Regions from separate parts of the Jeotgalicoccus sp. WY2 genome, predicted to be linked through region 1. Evidence: riboswitches for the same ligand, from Rfam matches in the RefSeq annotation. Region 1 holds a riboswitch; each other region holds the start of a gene.
What was found. Region 1 has a riboswitch for S-adenosylmethionine ahead of G4D76_RS03805 (Na+/H+ antiporter NhaC family protein). Riboswitches for the same ligand answer to the same signal wherever they lie in the genome.

Region 1 (7,765 bases):
GCAAACTCAAGTCCGATATAGCCCCCGCCGACAATGGTAAGTTTATCAGGGAGAATATCTTCATCAATTAATGTCGTACTTGTATATACTTTGTCAGAGTTTATATCCCCGTCAATTGGCGGAATGATACTTTCTGCACCGGTATTAATAAATATTTTATCAGCAGTGAGCACTTCTTTTTTACCATTAGCCGCTTCTATTTCAATTTCACTGTCGCTGATAAACGACGCTTTAGCATCGTAAACTTTCGCCTTATTTAAATCTGCAACGCTATGATAGTTCTTATCACGCAGTTTGCTGATTACTGAATTTTTGCGTTCAACAGCAGCGCGGTATTCTCTCTTTTCAAGTGCATCGTGCATTAATAACTTCGTCGGAATACATGCGATATTAATACATGTCCCCCCGTACATTGTGTTATCTTTTTCGATTAACGCTACATTCCAGTCACGATTTGCAAGTTCTCCTGCTAACGTCTTGCCAGCTTTACCGAAACCGATTATTATTGCGTCAAAATGTGTCAAATACAGCATCTCCTTAAGTTTATCATCACCAGATATTTACCCGTGATGACTGTTTAACAAACTAAGTGCTGCAGTGACAGATTGTTAAAACAATTCCTTGGCCAGCAATTTATACACGTTAAGACGCGCTTGTTGTGAATGCGGAATACTACAAATCATTGCTTCATCAAACCCATATTTTATCTGCTCATCCTGTAATTGAGCTGCGACTTCTTTTGCAGACCCAACCAAATGCAATTTACGGCCTTCGTGAATTTTAATGCGGTCCATTTCTGTTAACGGAAAATCCTGCGCTTCTTCAGGCGTCAACAGCTGTCCGCTTCTGCCTTTCATAAATTGAAGGCGCCAGATATCCTGAGGTTTTGCTTCAAATTCAGCTTCTTCTTTCGTGTCAGCTGCTGTGACCATATAAGATACTGTAATTTCAGGCTTCTCCATAAAAGCAGAGGGTTCAAAATTATCTTTATATGCATCGAGAATCGGTTTTGACAGCTGGCCGTTAAAAAACTGAGCGAATGAATAACCCGCACCTCGGCGCCCTGCTTCTACAGCGCTGTTGCCGCTCGAACCAAGCAGCCATGATTCAGGCAATACGATGTTAGATGGTGTAGCAATTGTTCTGTTATATAACTCATTTTCCGGCACTTCGTCGTTAATCAGCTGCAGAGCTGTATCAAATTTTTCATACATATTATGTACCATCGGCGGACGTCCTTCTGATAATGCGTATATAGAGAACTGGTCCCCGCCTGGTGCTCTGCCCATGCCGAAATCAATACGGCCAGGTGCAAATGCACTGAGTGTTTTAAACACTTCTGCCAGTTTTAAAGGAGAGTAATGCATCATCATAACTCCACCGGTGCCGATACGGATATTTTTTGTTTTAGCTGCCAAATGTGCCGCAGTAATTTCAGGAGCAGAACTTGCATAAGCAGATGTGCCGTGATGTTCAGCCATCCACATACGTTCATACCCGAGCTCGTCACCCAGTACCGCAAGTTCTTCTGCTTTTATTAAAGCCCCCGCAGCTGTGTTGCCTTTAGTTATAGGAGCCTGATCCAATATACTCAGTTTCATAGTTTATACATCCTTTAGTTTTTATCGATAAATATACTCTTCTTTTAAGAATATCAATTTATCCTATGTTTAAGAAACTAAGTGCTTGAGAACTTCATGATATTGAATTTAAAAATACTCCCTGATATCCATTGAAGAATACCAGGGAGTATTGACCCATATATCTATATCATTTTTCAGCTACTTAATTTCTAATTCTTATGCTTCAGCAGGATTAAATTGTAACTCAAGGTTAACTTTAACGTCCTTAGAAACCATAACGCCGCCAGTTTCCAGAGCCTGGTTCCAAGTTAAACCAAATTCTTCACGGTTGATTGAGAACTTAGATTCGAAACCGTAAACATCAACGCCCCATGGGTTTAACGCTTTACCGTTAAATTCTAAAGGAATAGTAACTTCTTTAGTTACATCTTTAATAGTTAAGTTACCAGTAACATCATATTTTGAACCTGAACCTTCGATTTTAGTTGATTCAAAAGTAATGTCAGAATAGTTTTCTGAATCGAAGAAGTCAGCAGATGTTAAGTGAGCATCGCGATCCGCTACTTTAGTATTGATTGTTGCTGTGCTTGCTCTTCCTGTAACTTTCGCTGATGAAAGATTTTCAATATTGTCTACATCTAAGTTAATTGACCAATCACCGAAAGTACCTTTAACTTTTGTTACCATCATGTGTTTTACCGTAAATTCTAATTCCGAGTGTGCTGTGTCTAATACAAATTTAGCCATAATTAATTCATCCTCCAAAATTTTGTTTGTTAATGCTTCGCTTTCGAACTATTACTATAATTATATTAATACACTTAGTTACAAAAAGCAAGTAACAAACTTAAAATAAATTAAATTTAATACATTTTTTCATTTCTAAGTATATATGAATCGATTGCCTATTTTCAGAAAAATTAAACTTTTTTATCTTATATTATTAAAGTTGACCTTTATTTATTATGCATGTATCCTTAATTTCATTAATTAAATAACTTCTTATCCAGAGAGGTGTAGGGACTGGCCCGTCGATACCTCAGCAACAGATCGTAAGGTACTGTGCTAATTCCAGGAGCAGACACTGCTCGAAGATAAGCCGAGGACGTCCCCATCTCTTATCTTTACTGATAAGTAATGGGGATTTTTCAATAGGAGGATTTATGTCTAATAAAAAAGGCAGTATCGTGTCATTGCTGCCCTTATTTATATTTGTTTTTTATTTATCGGTACAGGACTCTTCGCAGGAGACTTCAATGCGATGCCGATTACTGTCGCCGCTATTATCGCTTCAGTGGCAGGTTTCTTGTTATATTTTAAAGTACCATTTAAAGATAAACTTTCAGCTTATTTAAAAGGTGCATCTCAGGAAAATATCATACTGATTGTAGTAATCTTTCTGCTGTCCGGTGCGTTCTCCGGAATCGCCGGGGCAATGGGCGCTGTTGATTCAACTGTAAATATGGGATTAACATTCCTCCCGGGCAGTCTTTTACTCAGCGGTATTTTTATCATTTGCTGTTTTGTTTCTTTATCTATGGGAACAAGTATGGGTACAGTCGTAGCGATTGCACCAATTGCGATCGGTATCGCTGATCAGACTGAGATTGGGCTGGCACTCGCACTCGCGACTGTAATAGGCGGTGCGATGTTTGGAGATAACTTATCGTTTATTTCCGATACGACTATCGTTGCTACAAGAACACAGGGTGTAAAAATGATTGATAAATTTAAAGTGAACTTCTGGATTGTACTGCCGGGAGCACTGCTTACTGTAGTCATATTATATTTTCTCAGTGCCGATGTTTCGCTTAGTGAAACAGGAAATTATAGCTTCAGCTTTATCGAAGTCCTCCCCTATCTTGCAGTGCTGATCATCGCGCTACTCGGCGTGGACGTAATGATTGTACTAATGAGCGGTGCAGTACTTGCAGGAGTACTTGGACTGTTTACAGGTGCATTTGATATACTCACGCTAATATCAGCTGCCGGAGAAGGAATAGCAGGCATGCAGGAAATTGTGATTATTACGATATTAATCGGAGGAATGATTGGTCTCGTCAGCCATTACGGCGGTATCACCTACCTGCTCGATACGATAATGAGTAAAATTAAAACGAAAAAAAGCGCTGAACTTGGGATTGCCAGTCTAGTCAGCGTGACTGACGTATCCACTGCTAACAATACGATTTCCATTATGATGACTGGTCCGCTTGCGAAAAATATCGCTGATGAATACGATGTTGATCCAAGAAAATCTGCAAGTATACTAGACACATTTGCTACAGGCTTCCAAGGATTGATTCCATACGGCGGACAGATGCTTGCCGCTTCTGGACTTGCAGCAGGAATATCTCCAGTAGAAATCATGCCCTATTCAATCTATCCGATTCTGTTAATTCTTAGCGGAATTGCTGCGATACTGATTGGCTTCCCGAAGAAGTACTCTAAAGATGAAATGAAATAGACAAATGTTAGTCGGATGCAGCGGTGCTGTATCCGTTTTTTAAAAGGTGAAAAATGAAACAGGTAATACCATGAAAACGCACATATAACAATATATAATGCTCAATATCTGATATAATTATGAATATATATATTATACAAGGATGTTTTTATGACGAATTATAAAAATGAATATGAAAGAGTATTCAGCGGGCTGTCTGAAGATGATCAGCTGGCATTTAACTCGCTGAATACTGAGTTTGATAAACACTTTGTTACCGAAGATGCTAAGTATGAAAGATTGTATATAATGGCTGATGTAATGGTAGGTTCCGGCAAGGATTACGTAACGTATTACAACGCGAAAACAAAAGATGTTGCCCGTGTAGCTTCAAAAGATTTACCGAAAGAACGGAATAAATACTGGTCTGATGCAGCAATTCTCGGTGTCTATTTTGCCATACTGTTCTCAGCATGTATTTCATCTTTGGAGAAATCGTTATTTCACTAGTGCTGCCTGGAATTATCGTGTTAATACTGGCCATGGTTCCTTTAATGAACCACGGTATAAAACATCAGTCCTCAGCGCGCGGAAATAAGCAGCTGATTTCCGGTTTCTTATTTTTAATTCTGTTTGTCGGTGCGAACCTTTTAATACTGTTTATGAATTCTGAAATACTCAGTCCTTTAAAAATCACGTCTTACGATGCTTCTGCAGTCGATACACTGCTCTTTGTCGTATTTGTTGTTGTCGCTGCCGCTTCAGTGTACTTCATTTTCAGTTCTGAATCGTGGGCCAGCAAGTTAATTTTTATTGTACTGCTGATTTACAGTGCAGGGCGCTTGATTTATCCTTTCGATTTCTTAAATGGAGTATCGGAGTTTATCGTACAGTACTTTATGTTCATCGGTTTAATCATTATTATTATCGCTCAGTATTTAAGAGCTAAAGGTTCAAATACGAGCGAATCATAGAAAAAAGCTTACTGTCAAATGACAGTAAGCTTTTTAATTTTAATCCATATCTTTTGTTCTGCTTAGTTTAAAGGCAAGTACAAACCCGACAAATGCCAGTATACCTGCAAACAGGAATGACATATTAACACCATGTATCATACCTTCAGTACCTTCTCCCGGTCGCATTGTATTGGTCATAATTGAGACCAATAATGCGGTCCCGACTGCTCCGGCAACTTGTCTCATCGTATTACTCATCGCAGTACCATGCGGTACAAGCGAGTTCGATAATCTGTTGAGTCCTTCTGTTGTTACCGGCATCATCACCATCGCCACACCAAGCATACGGAAGGAGTTGACGACTGCGAGATACGTAAAGGTAGTTTCTGTACTCAGGTTCGCAAACATTAGTGTCGTCACCGTCAGCATGCCAAGTCCGATAATAGCGAGCCATCTCGCACCGTATTTATCGAACAGCCGGCCTGTAATCGGACTCATCAGCCCCATAATTAATGCACCAGGAAGCAGCATCATACCAGATTCCATTGCACTGAAACCGAGCATTGTCTGCATGAATATCGGCAGAATTACTGCTCCGCCGATCATCGACATAAAGACAATCATTCCTAAAGATGTCGACAGAGTAAAGATTTTATCTTTGAATACTCCGAACTCTAAAATCGGTTCTTCCAGTCTGTTCTGACGTTTAATAAACATGTACAGCGAAACTGCACCAACTATAATCGGCAGAATTACCGTAAGACTCAGCCAGCCGCTGTTACCTGCTGCACTGAACCCGTAAAGCAGTCCCCCAAATCCAAGTGTCGATAAAAGAATAGACGTCATATCGAGCTTTGGATTCGTCTTCTCTGTAACATTTCTCAAAATAAAGTATGCAACGATTAAATCGATAATTACGATCGGCAGCAACATGTAAAACAGTCCTCGCCATGGATATATATCGATAAACCATCCCGACAGTGTCGGTCCGATTGCCGGTGCAAAACTTATGACAAGACCGAACATTCCCATCGCTTTACCACGCTGATCGCGCGGATAAACCAAGAATAAAATCGTCTGCATCAGCGGCATTATAATACCTGCCCCTGCGGCCTGTAAAATACGGCCTGCCATTAGCACAGAGAATGACGGCGAAATACCGCATATCAGCGTTCCAAGGCCAAACAGCGACATCGCGGTAAAGAATAACGTTCTCGTTGAGAATTTATTAATTAAAAATGCTGTAATTGGTATCATAATTCCGTTAACGAGCATGAAGACCGACTGCAGCCACTGAGCAACATCAGCTTCCAGATTCAAATCAGTCATTATGTGAGGTATCGCTGTCGCTAAGAGTGTCTGATTTAATATTGCTGCAAATGCACCCGATAAAAGCACAGCCATTAATATCGTTCTGTTTTTATCTGTTAATTTACTGCTGTTTTCATTTGCTAAACTCATTCATTTTCCTTCTTTCATAGACTTACACAATTATTGATTGTATAATACAACTATATATGAAGTCAAGAATAGAATTTGAAAGGACGTGCTTAGAATGGTTAACGATGACTCATTGGAAGTTTTAGAATTGGAAATTGCTATGATGGTCCGTGCTTTAAGAAGCCGGATTGCTGAAACTGATAAAAAACAGGAATTTAAACGCGCCAGTTATTTAATACTGCTGCTTATTTCTAAAAATGGTCCGATGGGTGTTAAAAGTATCGCAGAAAAACTTCACCTTGATATTTCTACAGTCAGCAGACAAGCTGCCGATTTAATGGAAGATGAAATGCTCAAGAAAAAGAAATCTGAAACAGACCGGCGCTCATATCTCTATGAGATTAATAATAAAGGCTGGGATACGATTGCACATATCAGACAAGGCAGAAAGCAGCGTTTTGCTAAAATGATTGATGAATGGGAAGATACAGAAATTGAAGATTTTGCCCATCTGCTTCAGAAATTTAATAATTTAATGAATTAAAACAGCCGCTTCACCTCTACAGGTGAAACGGCTCATTTTTATTTATTTTTCTGTTCGTTAAAGAATTCTATTACTTTCGTATTCATATCATCCTGATTTTCAGTATACAAATACTGATGTCCTTCGTTCTCATAAGCGGTCAGCTCGACATCTTTATTTTCTTTCTTCATTCTTTCATACATTTGCACGGATTCAGAATAAGGCACTCTCACATCGTTATAAGAATGGAAAATTCTTAGCGGGCAGCGTATTCTCTGAGTATTGTTCAGCGGTGCGATGCACTGCATAAATTCATCGTGTTTACCGATAAACCCGTACTCGTATGAACGCTGTTCCCTGCGCCACAGAGGTGTATTCGACAGCAGTGTTGTAAAGTGCGATATTCCTACAATATCGACCGCACCTTTCCACAGTTTCGGAAACTGGGTAATTAACAAGAGCGTCATAAAGCCGCCGTAGCTTCTTCCCATAAAAAATATTATCTTTATCAGACTGATGATTATTTATTAAATGCTCCCGCAGCTCAACCACATCTTTCGCTGCATCGATACGCTTCTCCTGATTATCGAGACCGATATAAAATTTGGAATAACCCGTTGAGCCTCTAATATTCGGTACAGCAATCTGATAGCCCTCTTTGTAGAGCTTATAATACAGTTCGTTGAATTCCGGCCGAGCCTCTGATTCCGGTCCACCATGCACGTGTATTGCCGTCGGTGTATGCTCACTTTGCTGCTGATATAAGTAGTAAGGCACATCCAGCCCGTCAAATGACGGATATGTCGAATACATCTTG
Region 2 (7,765 bases), 590 kb from region 1:
TAACACTCACCTCCATTTAATTAATCTCTATTTTAAATTATAACATTCATAAAAAAAGACATCAGCAGAAGCTGATGCCACAAAATTATTATTTTGCTTCCTGATAAACAGAAACACGTTTTTTGTCGCGTCCGAAACGCTCGTATTTAACAACACCATCAATTTTCGAGAATAATGTGTCGTCTCCACCGCGTCCTACGTTTTCACCCGGGTGAATTTTAGTGCCGCGTTGACGGAATAAAATAGATCCGCCTGTTACGAATTGTCCATCTTGTCTTTTAGCACCAAGGCGTTTTGATTCAGAGTCACGACCGTTTCTAGTCGACCCAACACCTTTTTTCGATGCGAAGAACTGTAAGTCTAATTTTAACATTGGTATACACCTCACTCATATTCAAGTTTTATAAATTCGTTATATTCAGATTCAATAGTAGTCAATGATACAATCATTGTTTCCAAGATCAATTGAACTTTGTCATCGGATGTATCCTCAAGCTTAACACTTAAATATCCACCTTCTTCGGCCAAGTCTATGGCCGGCTCGTAATCAGTCAGCGCATAAAGCGCATTAACACTGCCGAACACAACTGCCGAAGCACCTGCACATACGAGATCTTTACCGTGGACATCAAAGTCCGCGTGGCCGCTCATCGTAAATCCGGTAATATGCTGTTCACTGTTACGTGCAACGATAACTTTAATCATTATGCGTTGATCTTGCCGATTGTTAATTTAGTATAAGGCTGACGATGACCTTGTTTACGGCTGTAGTTCTTTCTGCGCTTGAACTTGATAACGTTAATCTTCTTACCGCGTCCATGCTTATCAACTGTAGCTGTAACAGTAGCACCTTCAATTGTAGGAACTCCAACTTTAACGCTGTCGCCTCCAACAAAAAGTACTTTGTCAAACGTGAATTCAGCACCTGCTTCAACCTCTAGTTTTTCAACGTAGATTGATTGACCTTCTTCAACTTTCACTTGTTTTCCACCTGTTTCGATGATTGCAAACATACTTACACCTCCTATTATTTAAGACACGCCATTATAGGTGGGTTCTGCCTCTTATACCTATATATGTGCGGTTGACGTTTACGTTTCATCAACTACTGTATTATATAAAATTTAACTCAATGTGTCAATTGATTCTCCGTAATTCTTTTCTCACTTTAGCCGTTTGAATTGCCAGGACATAAAGGATAACGAAAAACACTGCACTCACCAGCACGCTCGGTATTGCACGAAGTGCGATATAGTCGAAAAACGGCATCGCTATAAAGTCGAGTACACTGTACACCGCGTACTGATATAAATCGAATAAAAATGTATTCAGCAGTACGACAAATGCCATCGCTACAAAATCTCTGTAAAACACTCTGAATGCAGTCTGCATAAAGATAACAAATGCTATAAAGCCAAATATGTGGATACCGTACAGGGAACCGATATAAACGTCCAGCATAACACCAAACAGAATTGCAAAAAGCATACTGATACGGGGACCCGCGTAAATTGTTAGGAGCAGAATGTACATAAAGAGCATTTTCGGTACGAAGTATACTTCAACACTAAACATCATCAGTGGACTAAAGCTGGTAAAAGCCATGTCAGCATACATTAATATGACTCCAATTATAAAAATCACTATCGTCTGCATCGTATCAGTCCTCCAATGAATCAGGATCGCGTTTTAAGACAAACACATTATCCACATCATTTAAGTCACTGTTCATTTGCACGTATGCATTTTGACTCAGTCCGTATTCATCATTTTCTACTTCTACTACTTTGCCGATAACTATGCCTTCAGGGAAAGCGCCAGTCAGACCAGAAGTATATACTTCATCGCCTTCTTCAAGTTTTACCTGACTTTTAATATTTTCAACGACAAGCACATCTTTTTCAGTATCAAAATTGCGGATATTACCGTAGACCGCTTCATCGTTATGTCTCACTTCAACTGACATATTGTTCTGTGATGCATTCGTTGAAATCATCTCGATAAAACTCGAATTGCCGTTAACTCTCGTGACAATACCGATTAATCCTTCCGACGTCGATACCGCCATGCCTTCTTCAACGCCGTCCTTTTCTCCTTTATCTATCGTAAAGGATTCGAGCCACTGGTCTGGTGCACGTGAAATCACGCGGGCGTTGACTGTTTCGTAAGCCATACTGGAGCTCACTTCAAGAGATTCACGCAGCTCCTCGTTTTCAGCTGCAAGACGCTCATTATCAGCCTGCAGCTGCGGCAGCATATCCAGCTGTTCTTTCAGCGCTTCGTTTTCTTCAAGCGCACTGAAACTTCCTGTAATACTAGAAAATATGTTTCCTATAAAACTGAACGGTGCATCGACAACCTTTTGAGTCACAGCGACCGTATCACCGGTAAATTGTTCCGCTTTCGTTGTGGAATCTCTGTCCGACAATGAAAATCCGATTAATGCAATTAATACTACTATGCCAAACAGCACAATCAACATGCGGTTTCGATTAAAAAACTTAGTCACTCTCATGCCGCCCCCAAAAATTAATATCTGGGTAAATAATACCACATTTGATGTCAGACAATAAACTAATCTTGATAGAGATCTTTAATCTCTCCTAGTCTTTGTACGAATGTTTTTAAATCTTCGTCCCGGACCGCAAGAGATATACGTATATAATCCTCTGCCAGGCTGCCGAAAGGTTTTCCTGGCGTAGCGAGAATGGACTGTTCTTTCAGCAGGTAGGTGACGAAGCTCTCACCGTTAAAACCCGGCGGCACTTTTATCCAGCCGAATATACCGCCCTTGATCGGTTCGATTGGAACATTTAAAGCCAGCAGCGCTTCATTGATAAAGTCTTTGCGCTTTTTGAATATTTCGTTCTGTGCAGGAATTAACGTATCAGCATTGTCAAGAGCTGCGATTGCTGCATCCTGTGTGACACCGAAGACACCAGCATTCGTATGATCCTGAAACCTGTTAATGCTTTCAATCATCTCTTTGTTCCCTGCTGCAAAACCGATTCTGTAACCCGACATATTAAATCCTTTAGACAGCGAATATATTTCCATGGATACTTCAAAATCAGGATCGCTCGTCAATATGCTTGGATGAGGCCCGTTAAAGCCGAACGCTGAATAGGCAAAGTCGTGGACAACCTGTGTTTTACTTCCTTTGAATCTTTGTATCACATCATCAAAGAATGATTTATCCGCTGCGGCACCGACAGGATTAGACGGATAATTTAAATAGATAAGCTCCGTTTCTTTTAGCTCCGCTTCCAGCGAATCAAAATCCGGCAGGTAGCTGTTTTCTTTAAGCAGCGGCATATCAATCAGTTTCGCCTGTGCAAGTTCCACTGCGGTAATATAATCTGCGTAGCCCGGATTCGGCAGCATAATACCGGCGCCCGGATTGACGTGTGCCAGAGGAAAGTTCACCAGCGCATTTTTCGTCCCGAACAGTATCGCAATATTTTCGTCCTTCAGATCCACATCATAAGTTCTTTTGTAAAATCTTTTAATGCTGTCTTTTAATTCAGGTTTACCGCGGAAGGCACCGTACTTTTGATTTTCTTCTTTATCGATTGCTGTCTTTACTGCATCAGTAATGACTTTCGGCGTTCTGCCGTCGGGAATACCGACGGCGAGGTTTAACAGCGGTTTGTCCCCGACTTCCAGCTCAGCATTCATCATACTGCTGAAGTAGCTCGGGCTTAATGAGTTTAATCGTTCGCTCGCCATTTACTCATCCTCCTCTGGTTTATCGAATCCTTTAAAGTCAGCATCGATCACTTCATTAAACGCTTCGGACTCTACTGCCTTAATTAAATCTTCTTCCATTTTAGTGCCTGCATCATCACCGTTAATTACAATCTGGTTTCTGAAGTTTTCGTTCATGTTTTCTAAAGTTAATGCATCGTCCAGGTTCATTTCACTGGCAAGTGCAAAGTTACCCGGCACAAGTGATAAACCAATCTGTTCAACACTTCTCGGCAACTGACCGGCATCCTGATAAATAAACTCAAGATTTTTCTTATTATCAATTATGTCTGCTTCATCGATAGCAAACATATCTGCATCTTCTAATTGTAATCAAACCCGCATCCTGCAGTGTTAAAAATCCGCGGCTGGAGTTAACAGGGTCTAAAGGAAGGGCAACTTCACTGCCTGACGTGATATCTTCCAGTAAACTAAATTCACTGCTGTACAGCCCCATCGGCGCTGTCGGCACCTGGATGATATTTTTTAAATCAGCATCATTTTCTTCATTAAAACTTTCCATAAAGAGCACATTCTGAAAGAGGTTAGCATCTGTCTCCGTTGGCGAGCGCATTATTCGGCTGAATGTAGTCGCTGTATTCAACTATTTCAACAGAATAACCCTGCTCTTCCAGCACCGGCTTTAATGCGAACGATGCCATATCGGCAAAAGGCCCGCTTGAAGCCCCGATAGTAATGACTTCTCCCTCATCCTCATATAAAAGAATACTGGTACCTAATATAACGACTAATGTACCGATTAAAAATATTATAATTCCGCGCATTTATCTTTCCTCCGCTCTGTTAGAAATAAAGTCTCCGGCCCACTGGACGATTTGTACAATAATAACAAGTACAATTACTGTCACAATCATCGTCAATGTGTCGTAGCGGTAATAGCCGTATCTGATAGCAAGGTCACCGACCCCGCCGCCGCCTACAACACCGGCTGTTGCACTGAATGCAATAATCGAAATAATCGTCAGCGTAATTGCCTGAGTGATGCTCTTCTTCGCTTCCGGCAGAAGAACATCTGTCACGATTAAATAAATCGGTGCGCCGCCTGCGATACTCGCTTCAATAACACCGTCACTCACACTGTTAAAACTGGATTCAACAAGACGTGCAAAAAGCGGCACGGCAGCAATCGACAGTGCAACACTGGCAAAAACAGGTCCGTGTGAAGCATTAACGAGCCATGTTGCAAACGGCATAATTGCCACGATTAAAATTATAAAAGGGAAAGACCTGATTATTTACGAGCCAGCCCAGTGTGGCATTTAACGGTTTAATTTTAAAAAGCAGCGGATGCTGTGTAATATAGAGCAGAATACCGAGCGGCAGTCCGATTAGTACTGCAAAGAATATTGAAATTGAGACCATCAGTGCCGTTTCTAAAAGTGCGCGGTACAATAATGGCCAAAGCTGACTGAAGTTATCCAATATAACCCACCCTTTCTATGCCGGAAGTATTATCGATATGTGTTTTAAGACGCTCGATTTCTTCAACTTTTCCTGAGACCTGAAACATTAAAAATCCAAGCGGCTTTTCTTTAATATATTCGATTCTGCCGTTTAAAATACTAATACTTAAATCGAAGTCTCTGTAGAGCTGATTTAAATAGTTTTCTTCAGCATTTTCACTCAAAAACTGAATTGTAATGACTTGATTTTCAGGCGTTTCTTTAATTTGTTCCGGCACTTCAAAATTATATATTTCCTGCACGAAATCTTTTGTAATTCCTTCTTTAGGATGACTGAATACATTGTAAGTTTCGCCGCTTTCAATAATTTCACCGTCGGACATCACACCTACACGGTCGGCAATTTCTTTAATAACTTCCATTTCATGAGTAATAATCACTATCGTAATGCCGAGCGTTCTGTTAATACTCTTTAAGAGATTTAAAATACTTTTAGTCGTATCTGGATCAAGTGCACTCGTTGCTTCATCACATAAGAGAATATCGGGATTATTGGCAAGCGCTCTCGCAATACCGACACGCTGCTTCTGTCCCCCGCTTAAATTTGCTGCATTGATACTGGATTTATCGTTAAGACCGACGAGCTTTAAAAGCTCTTCAATTCTTTTCGGCACATCTTTTTATTGTATCTGCTCGCTTTAAGTACAAATTCAATATTTTCATATACTGTCTTTGATTCAATTAAGTTAAACTGCTGGAATATCATGCCGATTTTCTGGCGTCTTATTCTTAAATCCTTAGATGATAATTCAGTCAGATTGTCGTCACCAACAATAACTGTGCCCGTCGAAGGTTTTTCAAGCAAATTAATCAATCTTACCAGGGTACTTTTCCCAGCGCCGGAATAGCCGATCAGCCCAAAAATTTCACCGGTTTCAACTTTTAATGATGTCGGTTTTAATGCTTCAACATTTCTTCCTTTTAAATGATACGTTTTTGAAACGTTATTCAGCTGAATGCTCATGAATTCCCTCCTATGTATATTAAAAAACGCCATTTATCTATATAGACAAATGGCGTTTTGTGATTATCTTCCAAGCCGCTGCCTGCAGGAATTAGCACAGTACTTAAAAAGCCTGCTGAGACTTCACAGGGCCTGATCCCTCCGTCTCTCTGGATAATTTCATATTTAATTGTATTTCATACTAGAGTAACTTGAAAAAATAGTCAAACAATTTTTAATAACTTGTTATCAGAGTGATTCAACCATGCCTTTATAGATATACTTTCCACGGCAATGCCTGCAAATATAACGTTTGTTATAGCCCTTGACTCTTTTCGTAAATTGATAGCTGCATTTTTGCACTCATATAAATAAGCCTGCCCTTTATATTTATATGTTCTGGTTTTGGCAATACCGAGACGCTCAAGTGTTTCGGTAAATTCCCGGTCTGAATCTCTGTAAGGTTTCTTTAATGTGTAAAGTGCGTAATGCACGCACTCATGATAAAGCACATCTAGAATAGTTTCCTTGGAGTTGTTAATAAGAAAGCTGTGTGACATTACAATTTCTTTTGATACAACTTTTCTGTTTTGCAATTTAATCTGAAATGCACCGAGCTTAGACTTCATTTTTCGACACTCTGATTGGAATATCGAGCTCGAGACCGAAATTGTCCCTGAGAATTTATCGGCCCAGTTATGTAATTCACTATTGTTCATAATATGTTCACCTTCTTAATGTTTTAACCGCCTTAAAAAAGGCAATAAAAAAAGGGAGATCTAAAGTCTCCCTAACAGATAAATAATATAATATGATATCTAGGCCAAAGGCACTATCGAAGAACGACTAGTTAATGATATGAAGAGTATAGCTTTAACTTATGTTTGTGCGTTCTGTTATGTATTTCTTAATGTATTTCATTATATTTTAATGTTCAGCATATTTCAAGGTTATTAGCCTAATTCTTTTGCTTTGTAACCTGTTTGTAATAAACAGGGTAATATTTCATGGAAATTCGTTTTCTTTAGTGTAATTATTACCTATACGGTTTTAAATAGCAAGTTATTAACTGAAATTATTTTGAAAATATTTCAGCTGTTCTTTTCTTCTTGTGCAATAACGATATGCATATCTACTGTAATATCTTTATCGCCGCTACTTATAAATGTTTCAATCTGTGCATCATCTGCATGCCAGCCAAGCGGCGTCATGGAAATTAAGTCCTTCAATGCTGAAGCATTGAGAGTTTTCTTATAAGTAATACGTTCTTCACTTACTACTTTAACATTTCTCTTCATCAATTCAAGTGTATCGTTATTTTCATATTCACTTTCACCGGTATTATTGAACAGTTCATTACGCAATTCCTTTAAATATCCGCTTCCCGGAATCACTTTTATAATCATGCCGTCTTCAGTTAAAATTCGTTTAAATTCAGCGTAATTGGCAGGGGATAAAAAGTTTAATATAAACTTGCATGATTTGTCAGCAAGCGGCGGATTTGCAAGATCTCCGACAAACCATACCGGCCCCTCATAGTTTTCGCAGCCATCATGACACCTGCTTTTGATATATCAAGACCGACGCCTGT
Region 3 (7,765 bases), 1.1 Mb from region 1:
ACTGATGACTCATGTTCTTTACACGCCCTCTACGTTTTTCCTCAAGCGCAGCGTGCCCACCATCACGTAATCGACGATGCCAGTTGGCAATCATGGAAGGATTACGAATCCCAAAATGATGCGCTGTATCTTTATAGGACAACAAGTTTTCTTGTCTATAGTCTAAAACAGATCGTTTAAATTCACTAGTATAAGTTGTTTTCGTCATGTGCTTAAGCAGGCTGTCTGGCCCAAACTCATTATAGTTATTCACCCATCTTGTAATTAATGAAGGGTTGATCTGATACTGCTTAGCTAAAGCCTTATATCCACCTTCATTATTAAGGTAGGATTGAACTACTGCCATTTTGAACTCAAAACTATGTTTTTTATTTTTCATAACAAAAACTCCCCTTAAGTTGGATTTAGGTCCAACTTAAGGGGAGCACGTCATGAGGGCTCTTCTTTTTGTTGCTGCCGGATATAGGGGGCTTGAGAGGTGATATATCTCCACGGCGGCACAGAATACGTGAGAGCACGCCACCAGAGTCAAAACTAATTTACTCTATCTCTACATCAAATATCGCATTCTCACCTGAATCGTTCATCAGAGGCTCGAATACAGCAACCACATCTTCAGGCGCCTTGACTAATCCGTAGGCCATGTGACCGGTGATACTTTCTCCTGGAGCAAGATCAGCAGGCAGGGTGCTGTCCATGTCATAGCTTCTTACGTGTTCACCGCCTGCTTCCAATGTTATATCGCGTCCTGCAGGAAATACTTCATCACTACCATTTTCGTAGGTAACATCCAGCACGAGTACGCCGCTGACGTCGATAATACTGGTGTCATTGCGTTCATCTGTTAAGTAGGCATCGTTTATAGTCACTGTAATGCCGTTAAGCTCAACTGCCTCGCCGATTTGGTAGTTGTCTGTTTCTGCTGCTTCGCCTGCTTCTTCATCGACTTCGTCAATTTCAACAACTTCCACTTCTTCATTATCTGATGATATTTCCGGTTCTTCGTCATTCTCTCCACTGCTGCATGCTGACATAAATAATGCTGCAGCCAGTGCTGGCATAAAGATAAACTTTTTCATTTACTTTAACCTCCGGGATACTATAATGGTTTTATGATACCATTAGATTGAAATATCTATCAATCGCATTCAGTACGTACAAAGGGGAAGACTTATGAATACAACGAAAATTGTCGTCACACTTTCTGGTCATAATGACGACGAAATAAATGCAGAAATTAGCAAGGCGAAAGAGAATATAAATGATTTTGATATTGTTGAAATACGCGGTGATGTATTCGATGCTTTAAACCGTGAGGATCATGCTAAAAATGTCAGCTGCATTATCGATGAATTTAAACCGCTGAATAAGGAAATAATTTATACATACCGCACAGCGAGAGAGGGCGGCAGCGGTTCTAAAACGACGGTTGAATACGAAGCTCTTTTGAAAGCAGTGTGTAAATTAATGGACATTGATTATATCGACATCGAAGTGGACACAGGTGATAAAATTATCGCTTCCATCAGTGAAACTGCACGTGTGAATAATGTGGCTTGTTTGATGAGCCATCATAATTTTAAAGAGACGCCGGATACAGAAGGTATTTTATCGATGTTTAATAAAATGAATACGCTTGGCGGTGATTTGTATAAAGTTGCATATTTCCCTCAGAATGAGGCGGATGTCAGCAATGTAAGCGCAGCAGTAAAAATTGCTAAACAGCAGTACGGGGACAGAGTGATCGGGATTTCGATGGGAGAGCTCGGCAAAGTGACGCGCACTGCACAGGGTGAAGCGGCTTCTGCTTTTACATACGGCTTTATAGCGAGAGGTGCGGCACCGGGACAGATTCACGTTACAGAATTACGTAAAACTTTTACAAAATAAAATATTAAGCAATTTTTACATCCGCTTAACAGCAGCATAATAAACCGGTGGTAGAGTAAGAACTAGAAGATATAAAAATACAACTCTTCTCCCCGGCCCCCTTGTCCGCGACCTTCCCCTGAGGTTTCGGACTTTTTTCATTTTTACATATGTATAAATTAATTTATCTGGGGTATTATAAAAGTAAGAATTATTTCTTATTCGGGAGGATAACTATGATTACATTTTATGAATACCCTAAATGCACAACTTGCCGCAAAGGTAAAAAGTTTTTAACAGATAACAATCTGGAGTTCACTGTGATCGATATGGTTAAGCATGTACCTGCGAAAGATACATTAAAAGGTATCCTGGACAAATCATCCCATCCAATTGATGATTTCTTTAACAAGCGCGGTACTAAATTTAAAGAGCTGGGCCTGAAAGAACGTATGGATGACCTCAGTGAAGAAGAAAAACTGGAGCTTCTTGCAAGTGACGGAATGCTGATTAAACGCCCAATGGTGGTACTTGATGATGATGTATTATTAGGTTTCAAAGAGGAAACTTATAAAAATGCATTACTGAAATAATTCCTCTTGCTTAAAGTGTGTTAAATATGTAACAATGAGTATGATAAGTTAAAAGGGAGGTTTTAGCGTGTCATTACCACAAGATTTGAAATACAGTGAAGATCATGAATGGATTAAAGTTGAAGGCAATACTGTTACAATCGGTATTACTGACTTTGCACAGTCTGAACTTGGAGATATCGTTTTTGTCGAGCTTCCAGAAGAAGGCGACGACATCTCTACAGGTGATTCATTCGGCAGCGTAGAATCAGTGAAAACTGTTTCTGAACTATGCACCAGTGTCTGGTTCAATAGTTGCTGTTAACGAAGAGCTTGAAGACAGTCCGGAGCTTGTTAACGAAAGTCCATACGAAGGTGCTTGGATGCTGAAAGTTGAACTTTCAGATGAAAGCGAATTAGATAATCTTCTTGACGCTGCTGGTTACCAGGCAGTAATCGAGAAATAATAACGTCAACTCTGGACTTTTGTCCGGAGTTTTTTTAAACTGGTATTTATTGCTTAAAGTGAATTTATATTAAAAATTTAACTAAGGGTGATACGAATGAATCTTTCTGATAAAGTACTCATTGTTGAGGGTAAAACGGACAAACGCAGATTGGAAGAAGTGCTGGTGGAGCCTGTACAGATTATTTGCACATTTGGTACGATGGGTATTTCAAAACTTGATGAAATTATTGAACAGCTTGGTGATTCTCAAATTTTTATTTTATCCGATGCGGATAAAGAAGGAAGAAAAATTCGTAAGTGGTTTAAAAAACATCTAAGTGAAAGTACACATATTTATATAGATCCGAAATTTGGAGAAGTTGGACGCTGTCCGCATGACTATCTCGCAAACCTCCTCTTAAGACATGGATTTTATGTAGATACGAGCCTAATAATGAAAGGTAAGTTTAATCGTGAAGGAAATAATTTCAACGGAAGATATATTAAAGAATATACGGGATAAGGAACGCTACATTATTTTCGGTTTTGCCACAATGTGTAAAACATGTGATATCTCTGAGACGATGCTCAGTGTCGTTGCTGAGACGAAACAGATTTCCTATGAACGTATCAACTTAAATTTTTATACAAGATTGATCGAATATTATCAGATTCGTTCTGCACCGGCATTGCTGCTGTTTAAAAATGGAGAACTGGTCAAAGAAGTTTATGCGTTCCAGTCTGTTCCTTATTTAAATGAAGTGCTGGAAGAATTTCTGTTTGACTAATGTCGAATAGTATAATATAGATTTAATCAAATATTAACTCTTATCAAGAGTGGTGGAGGGATGTGCCCTTTGAAGCCACGGCAACCGTCACTGTGACAAGGTGCCAAATCACCGGATTGATATCCATAGATGAGAGGCATAATGAACGTTTAAAAGCCTACTCATTTTTGGAGCAGGCTTTTTTTATTGTTTCACTAGAGAGGAAAGGGAATTCTAAATGATAGACATTAGTAATGTTACTAAAATATTTAAAACTAAAAATCAAAATATAACTGCAGTGGATAATGTCGGATTAAATGTTAAAGAAGGTGAAATCTTCGGTGTTATCGGCTACTCGGGTGCGGGAAAGTCCACACTAATCCGTCTACTAAACGGACTGGAGCAGCCGACAGATGGAACTGTTACTGTAACGGGGGACGAGATCAGTCAGATGACGATGAAGGAGCTGCGTAAAAAACGCCAGAAAGTATCGATGATTTTCCAGCATTTTAATCTGCTCTGGTCGCGTACAGTCGCTGAAAATATCAGTTTCCCGCTGGAAATCGCAGGGATGCCGAAAAAACAACGTCAGTCACGTGTAGCGGAATTAGTTAGACTGGTCGGACTTGAAGGGCGCGAAAATAACTATCCGAGTGAATTGTCGGGCGGTCAGAAACAGCGTGTCGGTATTGCGAGAGCATTATCTAATGAACCGCAAGTATTGCTGTGTGATGAAGCAACGAGTGCGCTCGACCCGGAAACAACGGATGAAGTCCTCGATCTGCTCGTTAATATTACGAAAAAGATGAACTAACTATCGTCTTAATTACTCACGAAATGCATGTTATTAGAAAAATATGTGACCGCGCGGCTGTAATGGAGAACGGTAAAGTTGTAGAAGTCGGCCCGGTTATCGAATTATTCCAGAATCCTCAATCTAACGTAACGAAACGTTTCGTTAAAGATGATATTTCGGATGATGACCATACGGTTGCGATTGAAGAAATTAAAGCAGCATTCCCGACATCGACAATCGTCAAGTTGACGTTTGTCGGTACGCGTACCAAATCTCCGATTGTGTCACAGGTCATTAAAGATTACGGGCTCGATGTGAATATTCTCTCGGGGAATATTAAACAGACGAACCAGGAATCATACGGCCATCTGTACATTGCTCTTGATATTAATCAGGATACACTCGAAAAAATTACTGCAGAGTTTAAAAAGCATGACGTCACGCTGGAGGTTGAAAGCAAATGAGTGAATTTCTAACAGCATTTAAAGAAATGTTCGCTTTCGAAAACGTGAAGTGGGATGCAGTCCTTGAAGCGACTTACGAAACAATATATATGACAGTAATTGCAACAGCGCTGGCCTTTGTTATCGGTTTAATACTGGGAATCATTCTCTTCTTATCGAAAAAGAATGACAAGGGTCTAGCGAAACCAGTATACGGGGCAACATCATTTATCGTTAACCTGTTTAGAGCGATTCCATTTATCATTCTAATCATTTTGATTATGCCGTTTACAAAAGCAATTATGGGAACGGTAATGGGTTCAAACGGTGCGCTGCCTGCACTGATTATCGGTGCGGCACCGTTCTTTGCACGCTTAGTTGAAATCGGCCTGAAGGAAATTGACAAAGGTGTGATTGAAGCGGCTGAATCGATGGGTGCCGGCACTTGGACACTCATTTGGAAAGTGCTGATTCCGGAATCACTTCCAGCATTAATTTCAGGAATTACAGTGACATCAATTATGCTAGTCGGTTCAACTGCAATTGCCGGTGTTATCGGCGCAGGCGGTCTTGGTAATCTCGCATATATGGTCGGCTTTACTAGAAATCAGCCGGATGTCACACTAGTTGCAACTGTAGTAATTCTGGTCATCGTATTTATCATCCAAATTATTGGAGACTTCTCATCAAGAGCAGTTGATAAACGCTGATCTACAAATAAAAAATATAATGAAAAGAGGCTATTACATGAAGAAGATATTTGGTATTGTCACTCTGTTTGCACTCGTATTAGTTTTAGCGGCATGCGGTAACAGTTCGGAATCAGAAGGAACAGAAGGCAGTGCTGAAGGCGAGCCTGCTGAAATCTCAGTTGCGGCGTCACCTGCACCGCACGCTGAAATTTTAGAAAAAGCAGCTGAAATTTTAGCTGAAGAAGATATCACAGTAAACGTTGAAATCGTTAACGACTACACTACACCGAATAGACTGTTGGCTGACGAAGAAGTAGATGCTAACTTTTTCCAGCATACACCATACTTAGACGGTGAAGTGGAGTCCCACGGCTATGAACTTGAGAGCATCGGCAACGTGCATATCGAGCCAATGGCAGTATACTCAAATGACTATGATTCACTGGAAGATATTCCAGATGGTTCGACAATTTTAGTATCGAACAACCCGGCTGAAGAAGGGCGTTTCTTATCATTCTTCGTTACTGCCGGTTTAGTAGAAATCGAAGAAGGCATTGAAATTCAGGATGCCACATTCGATGACATTACAGAAAACCCGCACAACTTTGAATTCGATAACAACACTGCACCTGAACTGTTAGTAAATATGTATGAAAATAACGAAGCACCTGCAGTAATAATCAATGCTAACTTCGCAATCGATGCAGGCTTAAACCCTGTTGAAGACTCAATCGTTGTAGAAGAAGGCGACTCGCCGTACGCTAACCTTGTTGCTGTAAGAGCAGGCGACGAAGAACGTCCGGAACTAAAAAGACTGATTGAAGTACTGCAGTCTGAAGAAATGGTTACATTTATTGAAGAAGAATACGGCGGCACGATTATTCCTGCACAATAATATACAGAAAAAAAACTCTGGGCTGACTAAATGTCATTCCAGAGTTTTTCTATATTGTGAGTACAATCATCAGCATAAAGAGGACGATTAAATATATTAATGAGTATTTCAAATTCATATTGGCCCAGCGCTGTTTATCATCAGTACGGTATCCTTTTACTGATAAAATAATCCAGCCGCTTGTTAAGAGTATCGACACGGCGAAGAATATCCAGCCGAATGTTCCGAGTAAAATGAACGGAACAGGAAGCATTGCAATGACTAAACAGGTTCTGTCCGATGTGGCATCACACCGATAACGACAGGGAGCATCGGCACGCCGGCTCTCGTATGTCGTCCAGACGTTTAATGGCATTGCCAGCGTATGCGGAATCTGCCATGATTAATGTAGAATAGTGCAATCGCACGACGTGACTGGCAGGGGCAATGACCGCCCAGCCGATCAGCGGTGTGAATGCGCCGGATATGCTGCCGATAATTGTATTGACTGTGTATCTTCTTTTTGACCAAAAAGTATAGAGGACGACATAGAAAAACCAGCCTAAAAACGAGTAAACCGCTGCTTCAATTGTTGTCAGCATCATCATTGTCATTCCAATAATTGTTGTAACAATGGCGGCAATGAGTACACCTCTTAAGGAGAAAGAACCGGTTACAGTCGGACGACGCTGGGTACGGTCCATTTTTTTATCGAGATCGTATTCAAACCAGTTATTAAACATCAGTGCACCGGAGATAACGAGTGTGCTGCCAATCATAGTTAAGAAAAACAGCAGCCAGTGATCGGCAAAGTTCTCTCCATTAAAATAAAGTGCCAGCCAGTACGCTGTAAATACAGGGAGTACATTGGCGACAAGGACTTTGCCTTTTAATAAATATTTTATATCGGTTAGTAGTTTTATAATTTTTGACGGACTGTCAGTTGGAGCATTATGTGTATTCAAAAAAATTCCCTCGCAAGTGTTGTAATCGTTTAAAGTACATTATACCAGTACTGACTTATTCGTGAAATGTACGAATAGATAAATTATGTGAACTAAATGTTTTTGGTAATAAAATACAGGGTATAAATAAAATTAAGCGGAGGAGGAGAGTTTGAATGGAGAACAATGAACAGCCGCACAGCAATATAGTCAGTAACGGTTTCGACAAAACAATCGTTATTATTACGTATGTGTTAATGTTTTTCACAGCAGTAATCGGACCTTTAATCGTCTGGGTAATTAAGAAAGATGATGACCCGGGAACTGAAGTGGCATTACGTAACCTTGTAAACTTCGGCA
Region 4 (7,765 bases), 770 kb from region 1:
TAATTCATATTGCAGATCACATTATCGATATTGGCCCAGGCGCAGGTCAGCACGGGGGAGAAATTATATTTAACGGTACGTATGAGGAGTTAATGCAGACCGATACGCCGACCAGTATCGCACTTAACAGAAAACATCAGCTTAAAGAGAATCCCAGACAGTCTGAGTCATTTATATCACTTAAAATATTACTAAGAATAACTTAAAAGATATATCCGTCGATATCCCTGAAGGTCTGATATCGGTCATTACCGGTGTTGCTGGTTCAGGTAAAAGTACGCTGATTAAAACAGGTTTAGGTAAATCTTCAGATGCGATATTTATAGATCAGAAAGCAGTACAGGCGACTAACCGTTCCAACCTGCTGACTTATATGGATTTATTTGATGAAATCCGCACATTTTTCAGTAACAGACCGGCTTAAGAAAAGGCATGTTCAGTTATAACTCAGAAGGCGCATGTCCTGAATGTAACGGTAAGGGCGTTATTAAAACAGAGCTCGCCTTTATGGCCGATTTCTCACAAGTATGTGAAGTGTGTAACGGTACGCGTTATAAAAAAGAAGTACTTGAAGCGACAGTGAACGGCTATTCCATTGCGGATGTACTGGCACTGACAGTCGAAGAAGGTGTATCGTTATTTAAAAATAATGAAAAAGTTGTATCGCGTCTTAAAAATCTTGAAGCGACGGGACTGCATTATATGACGCTCGGCCAATCGCTTGATACGTTGTCAGGCGGGGAAATTCAGCGCTTAAAATTAAGCCGTTATTTAGACAGTAATGCAAAAGATAAAGTATTTATTTTCGATGAACCGACAACAGGGCTCCATGAAGATGATATCCCTGCATTATTATCGTGTTTTGAACAATTAATTGAACAGAGTAATACCGTTATTCTGATTGAACATAACCTCACGATGATGACGCACGCCGACTGGCTTGTTGACGTCGGTCCAGGTCCCGGTATGAGAGGCGGTAAAATTCTATACAGCGGTGAACCTGAAGGACTGTTAAATGTTAAAAATTCAGTGACTGCAGAACACCTTAAAAGATATACAGAAAATTAAACTATCTTGAGCAGAAATTTAGGCTGTATCAATGAACTTGGTTATTATTTAGTAATGTAATATTAGTTCACAAAAGTTTACTGGAGGATTTTATCTATATGAATAAGAAATACGAGACTCTGTTTCAAAAATTCACATTCAAAAATGGAGTTGAATTAAAAAATAAATTTGCGCTCGGACCGATGACACACATTTCTTCACACGATGATGGTATTGTTTCGGACGAAGAAATTGAGTACATGCGTACACGTTCGAAAGACGTCGGCTTGTCGATTTCTGCAGCCCAATGTAACTGGTCTTGGTAAAGCATTTCCGGGTCAGCCGTCAGTGGTCCGCGACTCAGATGTCGAAGGACTGGCACGTCTTGCAGACGCTATGAAAGAAAATGGAGCAAAAGCAATACTCCAAATTCATCACGGCGGCGTTCAGGCACTTCCAAGGTTAACACCCGGTGCTGATTCTGCAGGACCAAGCCCCATTACGATGCAGAGCTTTGATGAAACAGAACCGCATGATGCACGTGAAATTACAGAAGAAGAAATTCTTGAAACGATTGAAGCATTTGGGGAAGCAACACGCCGCGCTGCTGAAGCAGGATTTGACGGCATTGAAATTCACGGTGCCAACCATTATATTATTCATCAGTTCGTTTCACCGTATTTCAACAGACGTAGTGACAAATGGGGCGAAGACCGTTTCCTCTTCGCTATGGAAGTCGTCGATGCAGTTACGAAGGCAAAAGAGCAGTATGCTGAAGATGATTTTATTATCGGCTACCGTTTCTCACCAGAAGAAGCAGAGACTCCCGGGATTCGTATGGAAACTACAGAGGAACTGCTCAGCATGCTTGTTGAAAAGCCGATCGATTACCTGCACGCTTCATTAAGCCAAGTTCACTCTAAAACACGTGAAGGAAAATATGCCGGTTCAGAGCGTATCGAGCTGCTTCACAAATGGATAGATGGACGCATGCCGCTCATCGGTATCGGTTCTGTATTTACTGCAGATCAGGCACTCCGCGCTATTGAAGAGGACAATATGGAAATAATTGCTCTAGGCAGAGTACTGCTGCTGGATTATAACTTCATCAGCAAAATCGAAGAAGGCAGAGAAGATGAGATTTTCAAATACTTTGATGCTGAAAGAGAAGATAAATACGAACTGCCGGAACTGTTATGGAAACAGCTTGATAACGGTGCTTACTCAATGCCAAAAAAAGAGAAATAGAGAAAAAATGCTCTGGACAATATAATGTCCGGAGCATTTTTATAAATTTTTCCGTCTATTTCTCTGACTAAATATAAATTCAATATCCTGTCCCAAACAGCACGCCAATCACTACAAATATAAAACCGATTACCTGCGAAGCAGTAATCATTTCATTTAAGAAAATCACTGAAAAAACAACGCCGAAGAATGGGACAAAGTTATTGAATATAACAGTTTGTCCGGCACCGATCTGCTGTATTGCCGAGTTGTATATTATATAGCCGAACCCTGTTACGACCATACCGGAAAAATAAATAACACATAAATAAAAGGACTGGCCGTAAACATCTGGCTGAAACTTCCCGGCTCAATAATAAAGCTGAGAATAACCAGACCAATAGAACCGGTTAAAAACATCATTGTCGTAATTTGTTTTGAATCGATAGTTGCGGTCGCTTTTTTTATAAAGATAAAACTGATTGCCTGCACAAGCATTGATGTAAATATTAATACTTCGCCTAACGAAAAATGAAAACTTGTAAAAGATTCTCCTTGAATGAAAAATACACCGATCAATGCCAGAAAAATACCGAGGAGACGTGCACCTGTCAGCTTCTCACCGAGAAAAAATATCGCCAGTATAACGGTCGTGAGCGGCACAAGTGCCAGTATTAATGCTGCACTGGATGCATCGATCATCGTCAGTGATATTGCCAGCAATGAATGGTGAAGCACAACGCCAAATAATGTTCCTAGCAGAGTATAAATCCATTCCTGTTTAGTCATCCGGCGGAAAGAACGTGTCAGTATTAAAATACATAACGTCGTTACACCGGCAATCATTACACGGAAAGCCGTCATCGTCGCAGGAGGTAATTCAGTAACCAGAAGTTTAAGAATAACAATATTTAAACCCCACAAACCATGATGATAAACACTAATAGATAAATGAGCATATTTTTATTTTGCTTCATTTTACATCCCCATTCTATTTATAGTATCCCTTCTGCTGAATCAGTTATTACTCACTTTTCCTCTCGCTTCCTGATATACCGCTTCAGGAATTCATATAATCTCAATAACTCAATCGCATTTGAACTGGTTGCAATTCCGTCTTTAATTTTATAATCAAAATTAATATCATCACCAGCCAGCTCTTCGCTGAAATGGTAAAAATCAAATTCTCCATCCAGTAACTCTGTCAGCTCCATATCGTGTGTTGCTGCGATTAAGCAGACATTTTCTTTTTCATGCAGATATCTTAAAAATGACTCTCCTGCAGCCAGCCGTTCAATCGTATTTGTGCCTTTGAATATCTCATCAATAATACAGTAAACAGTACCGTCAAAATCTTCAATTTCGTCGACAATCCGCTTCAGTGATTTTACTTCGCTGATAAAGTAACTGTCGCCTTCGATTACACTGTCGGTAATTTCCATCGACGATATGACTTTCCCGGAGTATATTTAAATAGTGTGCTGGTGGATGTGTTTAATGCATTACTGATAATTACATTGATACCCAGTGCTTTCATAAATGTTGATTTGCCTGCTGCATTGGAACCAGATAATAAAATATCATTATTAAAATTAAGTTCATTATCAACAGCATCTGCAACGAGCGGATGATACAGTCCCTCGGTTTGTATATATGAAGATATTTCTGTTACGGGCACTGTATAATAGGGCAGCGTTTCTCTCCACATGGCGAGGCTGTAGTGCAGATCGAGCGAAGCAGTGTAACGCCATCCTTCTTTATATAACTCATGGTTCTTATTCAGTGTCCGGTTAGCAGTGTGATAAAGATGATAGTCTATTAAAAACATTAATTTAAAAGCATTAAACATCTGAACACCAGCATTCAACTCTCCTGCACTGTCATCAGTAACAAACAAAGGACCCATTAAGGCCAGTCTTTTCAGACCTTTGCTGTTGAATTTTGAATTCAGTTTTCCGGCAGTGACAATAATATTAATCGCATAAAAAATATCCGCGTAGTCCAAACCCGTTGAACCTTTATGCTTCTGTGATAAATATGCATTTATGCCAAAGCCCGCCAGTATAGTTAATAATGATAAAAACGGATTAATTAAAAATAGAAACACACCGATAATCGGCATCAATGAAAATAGTATAAACAACGGATTATACTTCTTCACCGGCATAAATTCATACATGAACTTACTCGTGTTTGAGTTTACGGACCTCCCGAGTTTAGCCAGCCGGTATGATATCTCTTCCCGGAAACCCCGATTATTTTTGATTTTATGTAATAAATCTTCAGCTATAACATGATTTTCTGATGAGTTTCTGAGCACTGCATATAAATTTTCAGTGCCTATCGTTGTAAATGTATAGTTTATTTTGTCCATCAGCTTGCTGAGATCCAGGTCATTCCACGTTTCATCATCCACCACGTTCCTGTCATCCGTGTGCTCCTGTTCCATAATATTAACGAAGTAGTTATAGTAATGAACGTAGTATTCAGGCTTTGTTTTTAACCTGACACGTCTGTCCCATAATGTTTTAGTATCTTTTTTCAGTTTAAAGTACTCAAATATTTTTATAATCAGTGAATCACAATTAAAATCATAACAACGATAAAAATATACAGCGTCTGTATGATAATCACCTTCCTCTTAGATGTGCAATTCTTTACTGATAATTTTATCATTAATACGAAAATATACTACAAAAGTAAAGCTTTATGTAATGTTATTAATTAAATACAATATTTATAAACTATCCAACTATTCCGGATAGTTGATTTAATATATCACCCCCGTCACCGTTATGATATTTAGTTTAGATATTTATAGAGACGAGGGGATTTTGCATGGCGCTGTTTGGTACTATTGTAGATGCTTTAGCTATTATTTTAGGCAGCATCATCGGTCTTTTTTGGAAAAATATAAATGAAAATATGAAAGTTACTATACTCCAGGCATTATCAATTACCATACTGGTTATCGGTATAGATATGGCACTGGAAGCCAACAGTATACTTATTGTAGTCGTTGCCAGTCTCGCTCTCGGTTCCATGCTCGGTGAAAAATGGGATATTGAAGATAAAATGAATCACTTCGGTATCTGGCTCGAAACAAAAACAGGCGCTACTGAAGGCGGTGCTGCAGCGGCTTTTGTCACTGCAACATTAGTCTATGTCGTCGGCGCAGTCAGCATCATCGGTGCCTTGGACAGCGGACTCCGCAATGATCATACCGTACTCCTAACAAAAGCGTTAATTGATGGGGTACTCGCTATTTTCCTGACGTCCACTATGGGCATCGGAATTATGTTCTCGGCCATTTCCGTATTTCTGTTCCAGGGAATTATTGCATTGTCAGCATCTCAAATTATCCGCTTTGTACAACCTGATTTGATGGAAGAGATTATTGTTGCTATCACAGGCACAGGCGGTATTATGATTATTGCGATCGGTATAAGACTGCTCGGACTGTTGAATATAAGAGTAGCGAATATGCTGCCTGCGATACTGTTTGCAGTGCTGTTTGTAACGATTCAATATTACTGGGATACAATCAGCTTATTCTTTGTACAAATGTTCTAGTTTCAAAAGAAATAAGTACTTATGGGAGATAAACAGTATTAAGCAATGTATTTCTAGCTCTCGTGAAATTAATTTCAATTTCCTTATTGACTTTAATACCACTCTGCAATATAGTTAGTTTAAATTAAATAATCAAATAACTTACTTTCTTATCAAGAGAGATGGAGGGACTGGCCCTATGAAATCTCGGCAACAGACATTATGTACTGTGCCAAATCCTGTAGCAGCACGCTAAAAGATGAGAAGAGCGAATATACATTGGCCTCTTCTTATATTTTAAGGAGAGGTTATTTTCTTTTTACAAAGAATGTATATCTGGTTTTTAAAAAAACACCGGTCATATACTGGTGTATTTTTATTACATTTTTTAATTCCTACTATTTAGCTATGTTTAAGGAGCGTTTTTTAATGATTGAGTTTATCGATGTAGACAAAACGTATGACGGCACCGATGCACCGATTCATGCATTGGATGATATTAATTTCAAAGTCGGCACTGGAGAAATTTACGGTGTGGTCGGATACAGCGGGGCAGGAAAAAGTACGCTGATTCGCTGCGTCAATCAGCTGGAGAGCGTGTCGGCTGGACAGGTTATCGTAGATGGTAAAGATTTAACAGCACTGACAGCTCCCGAACTGAGAGTGACGAAAAAACGTATCGGCATGATTTTCCAGCATTTTAATCTGTTAAATTCAAAAACATATATACGAACGTAGCGATGCCGCTGATTTTGAATAAGACACCTAAAAATGACATTAAAAAACGTGTCGCCGAGTTACTCGAATTCGTCGGTTTGTCTGATAAAGCTTCACAGTATCCCGACCAGCTGTCGGGCGGACAGAAGCAGCGTGTCGGCATTGCCCGTGCACTTGCAACCAATCCGTCAATTCTGCTCTGTGACGAAGCAACATCTGCTCTCGATCCAGAGACGACTGAATCCATACTTGAACTTTTAAGAAAGATTAATAAGGAGTACAACATTACAATTTTACTGATTACACATGAGATGTCCGTTATCCGTGATGTCTGCCATAAAGTCGCAGTGATGGAAAACGGCAAAATTATTGAACGCGGTTCTGTCTTCGATGTATTCTCTAATCCTAAAACAGAAACCGGCAGACGGTTTGTTAACACAGTCATGCAGACAGAACTGCCAGCCTATGTCCGGGAGCTGATTCAGGAACGGGACAACGATCAATTTATTTACAGAATAAACTTTATCAATAAGCTTGCAGTGAAACCGTACTTATCACAAATCAGCAAGCTGTATGATCTGGATGTGAATGTGCTGTTTGGCAATATTACTGAACTGCAGGGCGTGCCGTTCGGCAATTTAATCGTTCAGTTCGACGGTTCAGCAGAAGAGCTCAAAAAAGCATTGCTTTATTTAAAAGAAAACGATGTATATTACAGCGAGGTGAATACATATGCTGGTTAGCTGGAGCACTATATTAGAAGCGTTTTTAGAAACGGTTCAGATGGTGAGCATTTCATTTATTTTTTCTATCATACTTGGACTGCCACTCGGTATTCTATTATACGTGACAAGACCTGGTCAGATTTTAGAAAATAAAATTATTTTCACAGTGCTGAATGCTGTAATCAATATCTTTAGATCACTGCCGTTTATCATCCTGCTTGTTGCGATAATACCGGTCACAAAACTAATCGTCGGGACATCAATCGGAACGGAAGCTGCTATTGTACCCATGGTATTCTTTGCCGGACCGTATATTGCAAGACTCGTAGAGAGTTCACTCCTTGAAGTAGATGAAGGCGTGCTGGAGGCAGCGGACGCTATGGGTGCAACACCAATGCAGACAATAATTAAATTCGTGCTGCCGGAAGCATTCGGCTCTCTGATAGTGAATTTCACAATTTCCATTATCGGCTTAGTCGGTGCATCTGCGATGGCCG

Region 2: another riboswitch for S-adenosylmethionine. It lies ahead of G4D76_RS15690 (methionine ABC transporter ATP-binding protein); the one in region 1 lies ahead of G4D76_RS03805 (Na+/H+ antiporter NhaC family protein).
Region 3: another riboswitch for S-adenosylmethionine. It lies ahead of G4D76_RS11920 (methionine ABC transporter ATP-binding protein); the one in region 1 lies ahead of G4D76_RS03805 (Na+/H+ antiporter NhaC family protein).
Region 4: another riboswitch for S-adenosylmethionine. It lies ahead of G4D76_RS08455 (methionine ABC transporter ATP-binding protein); the one in region 1 lies ahead of G4D76_RS03805 (Na+/H+ antiporter NhaC family protein).

Annotation. Positions count from the first base shown of each region.
Region 1 is NZ_CP049818.1:677,271-685,035, forward strand. Features, by position in the region: gene G4D76_RS03790 (FAD-dependent oxidoreductase) at 1-524, opposite strand, end outside; gene G4D76_RS03795 (LLM class flavin-dependent oxidoreductase) at 609-1,601, opposite strand; gene G4D76_RS03800 (YceI family protein) at 1,800-2,330, opposite strand; SAM riboswitch class I at 2,583-2,684, shown strand; partial or broken gene G4D76_RS03805 (Na+/H+ antiporter NhaC family protein) at 2,747-4,050, shown strand; gene G4D76_RS03810 (hypothetical protein) at 4,201-4,539, shown strand; gene G4D76_RS03815 (hypothetical protein) at 4,503-5,003, shown strand; gene G4D76_RS03820 (DHA2 family efflux MFS transporter permease subunit) at 5,043-6,446, opposite strand; gene G4D76_RS03825 (MarR family winged helix-turn-helix transcriptional regulator) at 6,541-6,969, shown strand; gene G4D76_RS03830 (alpha/beta hydrolase family protein) at 7,008-7,439, opposite strand.
Region 2 is NZ_CP049818.1:89,727-97,491, reverse strand. Features, by position in the region: gene obgE (GTPase ObgE) at 1-1, opposite strand, end outside; gene rpmA (50S ribosomal protein L27) at 89-373, opposite strand; gene G4D76_RS00525 (ribosomal-processing cysteine protease Prp) at 385-705, opposite strand; gene rplU (50S ribosomal protein L21) at 705-1,013, opposite strand; ribosomal protein L21 leader region at 1,025-1,096, opposite strand; gene mreD (rod shape-determining protein MreD) at 1,138-1,656, opposite strand; gene mreC (rod shape-determining protein MreC) at 1,661-2,515, opposite strand; gene G4D76_RS00505 (aminotransferase class I/II-fold pyridoxal phosphate-dependent enzyme) at 2,575-3,729, opposite strand; gene G4D76_RS15700 (MetQ/NlpA family ABC transporter substrate-binding protein) at 3,730-4,059, opposite strand; partial or broken gene G4D76_RS15695 (MetQ/NlpA family ABC transporter substrate-binding protein) at 4,043-4,409, opposite strand; partial or broken gene G4D76_RS00495 (methionine ABC transporter permease) at 4,533-5,130, opposite strand; partial or broken gene G4D76_RS15690 (methionine ABC transporter ATP-binding protein) at 5,183-6,195, opposite strand; SAM riboswitch class I at 6,256-6,355, opposite strand; gene G4D76_RS00485 (SprT-like domain-containing protein) at 6,399-6,803, opposite strand; gene G4D76_RS00480 (class I SAM-dependent methyltransferase) at 7,266-7,580, opposite strand; gene G4D76_RS00475 (putative RNA methyltransferase) at 7,637-7,765, opposite strand, start outside.
Region 3 is NZ_CP049818.1:2,052,564-2,060,328, forward strand. Features, by position in the region: gene G4D76_RS11885 (helix-turn-helix domain-containing protein) at 1-379, opposite strand, end outside; gene G4D76_RS11890 (hypothetical protein) at 540-1,079, opposite strand; gene aroD (type I 3-dehydroquinate dehydratase) at 1,174-1,890, shown strand; gene G4D76_RS11900 (Spx/MgsR family RNA polymerase-binding regulatory protein) at 2,106-2,462, shown strand; partial or broken gene gcvH (glycine cleavage system protein GcvH) at 2,530-2,908, shown strand; gene G4D76_RS11910 (toprim domain-containing protein) at 3,005-3,412, shown strand; gene G4D76_RS11915 (thioredoxin family protein) at 3,444-3,677, shown strand; SAM riboswitch class I at 3,715-3,813, shown strand; partial or broken gene G4D76_RS11920 (methionine ABC transporter ATP-binding protein) at 3,895-4,916, shown strand; gene G4D76_RS11925 (methionine ABC transporter permease) at 4,913-5,605, shown strand; gene G4D76_RS11930 (MetQ/NlpA family ABC transporter substrate-binding protein) at 5,643-6,482, shown strand; gene G4D76_RS11935 (UbiA prenyltransferase family protein) at 6,532-6,735, opposite strand; gene G4D76_RS11940 (protoheme IX farnesyltransferase) at 6,770-7,426, opposite strand; gene G4D76_RS11945 (DUF4870 domain-containing protein) at 7,582-7,765, shown strand, end outside.
Region 4 is NZ_CP049818.1:1,450,547-1,458,311, reverse strand. Features, by position in the region: partial or broken gene G4D76_RS16385 (ATP-binding cassette domain-containing protein) at 1-1,068, shown strand, start outside; partial or broken gene G4D76_RS08480 (NADH-dependent flavin oxidoreductase) at 1,167-2,295, shown strand; gene G4D76_RS14990 (EamA family transporter) at 2,375-2,578, opposite strand; gene G4D76_RS08475 (DMT family transporter) at 2,569-3,198, opposite strand; gene G4D76_RS08470 (MutS-related protein) at 3,303-3,716, opposite strand; gene G4D76_RS08465 (P-loop NTPase family protein) at 3,695-4,693, opposite strand; gene G4D76_RS08460 (DUF554 domain-containing protein) at 5,113-5,847, shown strand; SAM riboswitch class I at 5,994-6,092, shown strand; partial or broken gene G4D76_RS08455 (methionine ABC transporter ATP-binding protein) at 6,256-7,286, shown strand; gene G4D76_RS08450 (methionine ABC transporter permease) at 7,276-7,765, shown strand, end outside.